2 regions of the Bradyrhizobium symbiodeficiens genome follow, and region 1 is predicted to be linked to the other one. Evidence: riboswitches for the same ligand, from Rfam matches in the RefSeq annotation. Region 1 holds a riboswitch; the other holds the start of a gene.
The links. A riboswitch is a leader RNA that binds a small molecule or an ion and turns the genes downstream of it on or off. The one in region 1 is predicted to bind S-adenosylmethionine.
Positions count from the first base shown of each region.

Region 1 (4,206 bases):
TCGCGGTGCTCGACCATCTCAAGATCGAGCGCGCGCATCTGATCGGCCTGTCGATGGGCGCCTACTCCTCGCTCCAGATCGGGCTCAACGCGCCGCAGCGCGCGCTGTCGATGACGCTGGCCGGCGTCGGCTCCGGCTCCGAGATCGAGAATCTGGAGGCCTGGCGCAAGCAGTGCCGCGCCAATGCCGAGCAGTTCGAGACGCTGGGCTCCGCCGAGGTCGCGAAAGTCACGCGCGAGGCGCCGAGCCGGATTCCCTTCCTGGTGAAGGACCCCCGCGGCCATGCCGATTTCTACGCCGCGCTGGCGCGGCACGATTCCAAGGGATCGGCAAACACGATGCGTGGCTTCCAGGGCGGCCGCCCCTCGATCTACACGATGACGGATGCGATCAAGAAAGCGTCCACGCCGGCGCTGATCGTCTGCGGTGACGAGGACGATCCCTGCGTCGGACCGAGCCTGTTCCTGAAGCAGCATCTGCCGGCGGCCGGGCTCGCGATGTTTCCGAAGTCGGGCCACGTGCTCAACCTCGAAGAGCCCGCGCTGTTCAACGAGACGGTGGCGCGGTTCGTGACGCTGGTGGAAGCGGGAAGATGGCCGGTGCGCGATCCGCGGTCGCTGGCGGCGCATTAGAGCCGTCATTCCGGTATGCGCCGAAGGCGCAGCCCCGGAATCCATAAGACCATAAATACTGTTGCGCGATGGATTCTCAGATGCGCAATTGCGCATCATAGCTCGCGCTACGCGCGCCGCGGAATGACGCCTACAGCGTCACTTCCCCCCGCCCCTGCTGAGCAGAAACACGCCCTGCTCGCCGAACATGTTCCACACCCACCATGGCAGGTTCAGCGGGATCGGGCGACCATAGAGATCGAGCGCGATGGCGCGCTCCATCTTGACGTTGATCTCGTCGCAGAGCTCGACGAAATCCTTGATGGTGCAGAAATGGATGTTGGCGGTGTCGTACCAGGTCGCCGGCAGATTCTCGGTGCGCGGCATGTGGCCGCCGATCAGGAGTTGGAGCCGCATCTTCCAGAAGCCGAAATTCGGGAACGAGACGATGGCACGGCGGCCGATGCGCAGCAGATTCTCCAGCACCACGCGCGGCTGCCGTGTTGCCTGCAGCGTCTGCGACAGGATCACGTAGTCGAAGGCGTCATCCGGATAGTTGACGAGGTCGGTGTCGGCATCTCCCTGCACCACCGCGAGCCCCTTGGCGACGCAGCGGTTGACGCCCTCGCGCGACAGTTCGATGCCGCGGCCGTCGATGCCGCGGGTTTCCAGCAACTGAAGCAGATCGCCCTCGCCGCAACCGACATCGAGCACTTTCGAGCCGGGCTTGACCATCTCGGCCACCAGCCGATGATCGGTGCGAAAATCACCGGACTGCCCGGTCGCGACGCCGCCCAGCGGCAATACTTCCTGCACGGACATGCTAGCCATCCTTCAGTCCGCGCGCCTTGCCTGCCGATTGCAGGAAAGCGCGGGAGATATCGAGGAATTCGGGCACGTCGAGCAGAAAGGCGTCGTGGCCGCGATCGGTCTCGATCTCGGCGAACGACACCCGCGCGCTCGACGCATTCAGCGCATGCACCAGCGCGCGCGATTCCGAGGTCGGGAACAGCCAGTCGCTGGTGAAGGAGACCACGCAGAAGCGGGTCTTGATTTCCGCGAACGCCTTCGCGAGCACGCCGCCATGGTCGGCGGCGATGTCGAAATAGTCCATCGCGCGCGTCAGATAGAGATAGGAGTTGGCGTCGAAGCGCTCGACAAACGACGAGCCCTGGTAGCGCAGATAGGACTCGACCTGGAAGTCGGCGTCGAACGAGAAGGTCGGCAGCTCACGGTCCTGCATGCGCCGGCCGAACTTGCGATGCAGCGCGGCGTCGGAGAGATAGGTGATGTGCGCGGCCATCCGAGCCACCGCCAGCCCGCGATGCGGATGGATGCCCTGATCGGCATAGCCGCCACCGTGCCAGTCGGGATCGGCCATCACGGCCTGACGGCCGAGCTCGTGGAAGGCGATGTTCTGCGCCGAGTGCCGCGTCGCGCAGGCAATCGCCAGCGCGGAGAACACGCGAGCAGGATAGGCCGCGGTCCATTGCAGCACCTGCATGCCGCCCATCGAGCCGCCGACCACCGCGAACAGCGTGTCGATGCCGAGCCGGTCGATCAGCATGGCCTGCGCGCGCACCATGTCGGGGATGGTGATGACGGGGAATTCCAGGCCCCAGACCTTGCCGGTGGCGGGATTGATCGACGCCGGCCCGGTCGAGCCCATGCAGCCGCCGATCACGTTGGAGCAGATGATGAAGTAGTGCTTGGGATCGATGGGGCGGCCGGGACCGACCAGCGTCTCCCACCAGCCGGGCTTGCCGGTGACGGGGTGCACGTTGGCGACATGCTGATCGCCGGTCAGCGCATGGCAGATCAGCACCGCGTTGGAGCGATCGGCGTTGAGTTCGCCATAGGTCTGGTAGGCGATCTGAAACGGGGTGAGATCGACGCCGCAATCGAGCCGTAGCGGCTGCTCGGCGCCGAAATGTGCGACCTGCGAACTTGGATGATCCACCTCGTGCGATCGCTCGTCGGCGCTGATCGCAGGACTCGGTATCGATTTGACGTCACCCATCTGACCATCGACCTCGTTTGCGGTCGGGCTCGAGACCGCATTTGAAATCAGGCCATGAAAAACCCGGCCTGAACGAAAGGTTCGGCCGGGATCGAAAACGTCCCCGGCCTGTTTAGCGAGTTTTTTAACGTGGCTGCAAGCCGGCCGGCTCAAATGACCACGGAACGGGCAAAAGCTACCGTCTTGGGCGGTTTTCGTCAAGTCGCGGCCCGGACCGACCAAGTTCGCCGGCTGCGCCTTCGGCGAAAAGCAGCCTCATTTCTCTTTGCTTTCGCGGCCCCGACTGCCTAATCAGGGCATTCTCATCGTAACAATCGACAGCCAGACATGTCCCAAATTCCGCCCGCGCCACCATCGCTGCAGGAACTGCGCAAGGAGATCGACGCGATCGACGACGGCATGCATCGCCTGTTGATGCAGCGTGGCGACATCATCGACCGCCTGATCCAGGTGAAGCAGACCCAGGAGGTCGGCTCGGCGTTCCGCCCGGCGCGCGAGGCCGCCATGATGCGCGACCTCGTGCAGCGGCATCGCGGCATCCTGCCGCTCGACACGGTCGAGAGCATCTGGCGCGTCATCATCTCGACGTTCACTTACGTGCAGGCGCCGTTCTCCGTGCATGCCGACATCTCCGTGAGCGAGCCGGCGATGCGCGATTCCGCGCGCTTCCATTTTGGTTTCACCGTGCCTTACGTCGCGCATTTCAGCGCGCAGGCCGCGGTCGAGGCGGTGGCGAAATCCAAGGGCGACCTGGCGCTGGTCTCGGCGACCTCCAGCCGCACGCCGTGGTGGCTCTCGCTCGAGGAAAAAGGCGCGCCGAAGATCATCGCGCGCATGCCGTTCGTCGAGCGCGCCGACCATCCGGCCGCACTGCCGGTGTTCGCGATCTCGCGCGTCCCCGACAGCGCCCTGGTGACCGAGGTCGAGACCTTCAGCGTGCGCGTGTCCGGCTGGAACGCGGAGGTGGCGCGCGCCCTGTCGCCGCTCGCCGAAATCGTGGCGGTGCCCGATACCGCCTTCGACGGCGCCGCACTGCTGGTCTCGGTCACGAGCGCGACCAGCATCGACAAAATCAGGGCTGCCCTGATCGAAGCGGGGGCCTCGGTGCGCTCCACGGCCCTCGTCGGCAGCCACGCAACGCGCTATACGGTGCCCCCGACCGGGGCGAAATCGTAAGTCACGCGCCGCGCCCCGCCATTTTCGGAGTTCAAGATGTCACGCCCCGTGCCGAATCCCGGCATTCTCGATATTGCGCCCTACACGCCCGGCAAGAGCCCGGTCGCCGAGCCGGGCCGCAAGGTGTTCAAGCTCTCCGCCAACGAGACGCCGTTCGGGCCCTCGCCCAAGGCGATCGAGGCGTTCAAGAACGTGGCGGATCACCTGGAAGACTATCCGGAAGGGACCTCGCGCGTGCTGCGCGAGGCGATCGGCCGCTCTTTCGGGCTCGATCCCAACCGCATCATCTGCGGCGCCGGCTCGGACGAGATCCTCAATCTGCTCGCCCACACCTATCTCAGCCACGGCGACGAGGCGATCTCCACCACGCACGGATTCCTAGTCTACCCGATCGCGACC
Region 1 covers NZ_CP029427.2:910,793-914,998, reverse strand. Annotated here, with positions in the region: gene CIT39_RS04260 (alpha/beta fold hydrolase) at 1-632, shown strand, start outside; gene metW (methionine biosynthesis protein MetW) at 771-1,433, opposite strand; gene metX (homoserine O-acetyltransferase MetX) at 1,435-2,631, opposite strand; SAM riboswitch at 2,723-2,802, opposite strand; gene CIT39_RS04245 (chorismate mutase) at 2,959-3,807, shown strand; gene hisC (histidinol-phosphate transaminase) at 3,844-4,206, shown strand, end outside.

Region 2 (4,206 bases), 1.2 Mb from region 1:
CCTGCCGCCGAAGGGTGGTACGAAGGCGATGGGCTCGCTGCCGCATGTCGCGGGCAAGCTCGTCGCCGGCAAGCCCGTCGTCATCGTCGCGTTCGGCTCGTCGTCGACCGCGGGCTTCGGTGCGACCTCACCGGAGTTTAATTATCCGAACCGTCTTGCCGCACAGTTGCGCCGGCAATATCCGACCGCCGACATCACCGTCGTCAATGCCGGCGTCGGTGGCGAGGACGCGCCCGAGATGATGAAGCGCCTCCAGAGGGAGGTGATCGACGTGCACCCGGATCTCGTGATCTGGCAGGTCGGCACCAACGCCGTACTGCGCAATCTCGATCCCGGCGAGACCGCAAAGCTGGTCGAGGAGGGCATCGGCCGCATCCAGGCCGCCGGCGACGCCGACATCGTGCTGGTCGATCCGCAATATTCGCCGGCCGTCAACCAGCGCGCCGAAAGCGCCGGCAGGATGGTGAAGCTGCTCGGCAAGGTCGCCGAGCTCCGTCACGTCGGCATCTTCCCGCGCTTCGAAGTGATGCGCGAGTGGCACGAGAAGCAGGCCATTCCGGTCGAGGGCTTCGTCATCGCCGACGGCCTGCACATGAACGATTGGGGCTACGCCTGTTTCGCCCAGCTGCTCGGCGACGATATCATCCGCTCCGTCGGCCAGATCAAGCTGGGCGTGAACGTGCCGGCCGACGTGCGGACGTATCGGCCGATGTAAGACGGTGCCGTAGGGTGGGCAAAGGCGCGCCCTTCGCGCGCCGTGCCCACGATCTCGTCATTGTCATCGAGAATGGTGGGCACGGCGCAAGCGCGCCTTTGCCCACCCTTCGAGACCTTCACCCCCTCACGCCTTCTCCAGCGCCGCCGTCAGATCCTCGATCAGATCATCGGCATGCTCCAGCCCCGCCGAGAAGCGAATGAAGCCTTCGCTGATGCCAAGTGCGGCGCGGTCCTCCGGCTTCAGGCGCTGATGCGTCGTGGTCGCCGGATGGGTGACGAGGCTCTTGGCGTCGCCGAGATTGTTCGAGATCTTCGCCAGCTTCAATTCGTTGAGCACGCGGAACGCCGCCTGCTTGCCGCCCTTGACCTCGAAGCCGACCAGCGTCGAGCCGCCGCGCATCTGCTTCTTCACCAGCGCCGCCTGCGGATGATCGGCGCGGCCCGGGAAGACCAGCCGCGAGATCTTCGGATGGCTCGCCAGCACGTCGGCGATGCGCGCGGCGGTCTCGGTCTGCGCGCGCACGCGCACGCCCAGGGTCTCCAGGCCCTTGAGCAGGACCCAGGCGTTGAACGGCGAGATCGACGGGCCGGTCTGGCGCATGAAGTTGTGGATGTGCTCGGCGATGAAGGCCTCGGACGACAGGATGATGCCGCCGAGGCAGCGACCCTGGCCGTCGATATGCTTGGTCGCGGAATAGACCACGACGTCGGCGCCGAGCGCGAGCGGGCTCTGCCAGATCGGCGTCGCGAACACGTTGTCGACGACGAGCCGTGCGCCGGCCTTGTGCGCGATCTCGGCGATGGCAGGAATATCCAGCACGTCGAGCGTCGGGTTGGTGGGGCTCTCCAGGAAGAACGTCTTGGTGTTGGGCTTCACCGCGCGTTGCCATTCGTCGAGATTGGCTCCGTCGACCAGCGTGGTCTCGATGCCGTAGCGCGGCAGCAGGTCCTGCACGACGTAGAGGCACGAGCCGAACAGCGCGCGGGAGGCGACCAGATGATCGCCCGCCTTGAGCGGCGCCAGGATCGCGGTCGTCACCGCGGCCATGCCTGTTGCCGCCGAGCGGGCGGCTTCGGCGCCTTCGAGCTCGATCATGCGGCGCTCGAACATCGCGATGGTGGGATTGGAATAGCGCGAATAGATGAAGCCCGGATCCTCGCCCTTGAACCGCGCTTCGCATTGCTCGGCGGTGTCGTAGACATAGCCCTGGGTCAGGAACAGCGCCTCCGACGTCTCGCCAAACTGCGAGCGCAGGGTGCCGGAATGGACCAGGCGGGTTTCGGGACGGTAGTTGGTGGTCGACTTCGACATAGGTACCTCCGACATGACCGTCTCGTCGAAAACGGTCACAAAAAAACCGGCCTGGATATATCCACGGGCCGGGATCACAGAGGTCCCCGGCCTGTTTAGCGACTTATTTAACGTGGCTGCAAGCCGGCCGGCTCAAATCACCACGGGATAAGTGATGCTCATATTCCGCAATGCCCTTTCCGTCAAGGCGTCCATCGGATAGCCGTAAAAGACTTGTATTTCCGGCATGTCTGGATGCATCTGACCCCCGATGAGGACCCCCGGTTGACGTTCACGGTCGCGCCCGACGCCAATGGTATCCTGCCCGACCGCATGATCGCGGCGATGGCGGCGGCAGGCCTCATCCTGCCCGCCTATGATTTCGTCGAGAGCCAGATCCAGCCGGCGAGCCTCGATCTGCGTCTCGGCGACATCGCCTATCGCGTCCGCGCCAGCTTCCTGCCCGGTCCCGGTGCCACCGTCGCCGAGCGGATCGACGAATTGAAGCTGCACGAATTCAGCCTCGCCGACGGCGCCGTGCTTGAAACCAACTGCGTCTACATCGTGCCGCTGCTGGAGAGCCTCGCGCTGCCGCCTGAGATCGTCGCGGCCGCGAACCCGAAGAGCTCCACCGGCCGGCTCGACGTCTTCACCCGCGTGATCGCTGACGGCACCCGCCGCTTCGACATGATCGGCGCCGGCTATCACGGCCCGCTCTATGCCGAGATCAGCCCGAAGACGTTTCCGGTGCTGGTCAGCGAGGGCTCGCGTCTGAGCCAGGTGCGCTTCCGCACCGGCGACGCCATCCTCAACCCCGACGAGCTCGATGCCTTGCACGCCGCCGAGCGCCTCGTCGACGTCGACGATGCCGATCTCTCCGGCGGCGTCGCCGTCTCCGTCGATCTCTCCGGCGAAAGGGCAAACGGCTTCGTCGGCTACCGCGCCAAGCGCCACACCGGCGTCGTCGACGTCGATCGTCGCGCCGGGTATTCCGTCGAGGACTTCTGGGAGCCGATCTCGGCCCGCCCCGACGGCAGCCTGATCCTCGATCCCGGCGAGTTCTACATCCTGGCCTCGAAGGAAGCCGTGCAGGTGCCGCCCGACTACGCGGCGGAGATGGTGCCGTTCGATCCGCTGGTCGGCGAATTCCGCGTGCACTATGCCGGATTCTTTGATCCCGGCTTCGGCTATGCCGGCGCGGGCGGATTGGGATCGCGCGCCGTGCTGGAGGTGCGTTCGCGCGAAGTGCCGTTCATCCTCGAGCACGGCCAGATCGTCGGCCGCCTCGTCTACGAGAAGATGCTGGCCCGCCCCGACGCGATGTACGGCCAGCGCATCGGCTCCAACTACCAGGCCCAGGGCCTCAAACTATCGAAGCATTTCCGGGTGTAGCGATATCGCGTAGCCCGGATGGAGCGAAGCGAAATCCGGGAAGGTCTCACTTGTGGCACGATCCCGGATTACGCAGAGCCTGTCATCGGGCGGCGCTCCGCGCCGACCCGGTGGCTCCATCCGGGCTACAAGGTGGTGACATGACCAACCCATCCGAACTCGACGCAAAGATCGCCGAAGACGTCGCGGATGCGCTGATCTATTCGGATCGCTCCGGCACGATCATGCGGTGGAATCGTGCAGCGGCGGCTCTGTTCGGCTTCTCCGCCACGGAAGCGCTCGGCCAGAATCTCGATTTGATCATTCCCGAGCATCTGCGTGCCGCGCACTGGAAGGGCTTTGAAGCTGCGCTGGCCACCGGCGCGATGAAGCTCGCGGGCAGGCCGACGCTGACCCGCGCGCTGCACAAGAGCGGACGCAAGCTCTACATCGAGATGACCTTTGCACTGGTGCGGGATTCCGGCGGCAACGTGCTGGGATCGGTGGCGATGGCGCGTGACGTCACCGAACGGGTCGAGCGAGAGCGCGCAGCCAAGGCGCCGCCGCAAACTTCGTGATGCGGAATTGGCGGGCGGCCGCGCAGGGCGCTCTGCACGGGCGTCATGTTGCTTGCCGGAAGGCGCGGTGACACACTCGATCGCAACAACGATCGGGAGCGAAACCAATGACCGACGCAGCTGACGCCGCGCAGGAAGCCCAATGGAAGCGCTGGCGCGCGGTCGCCGATCTCTATCACGCTTACTTCACGGGCCTCATCCTCACCGTCGTCACGCGGCGCGGCACCGCGGATGCCGCGGAGTTCGTCT
Region 2 covers NZ_CP029427.2:6,735,962-6,740,167, reverse strand. Annotated here, with positions in the region: gene CIT39_RS31845 (SGNH/GDSL hydrolase family protein) at 1-715, shown strand, start outside; gene CIT39_RS31840 (O-succinylhomoserine sulfhydrylase) at 842-2,029, opposite strand; SAM riboswitch at 2,104-2,183, opposite strand; gene CIT39_RS31835 (2'-deoxycytidine 5'-triphosphate deaminase) at 2,264-3,400, shown strand; gene CIT39_RS31830 (PAS domain S-box protein) at 3,541-3,957, shown strand; gene CIT39_RS31825 (hypothetical protein) at 4,065-4,206, shown strand, end outside.
Region 2: another riboswitch for S-adenosylmethionine. It lies ahead of CIT39_RS31840 (O-succinylhomoserine sulfhydrylase); the one in region 1 lies ahead of metX (homoserine O-acetyltransferase MetX).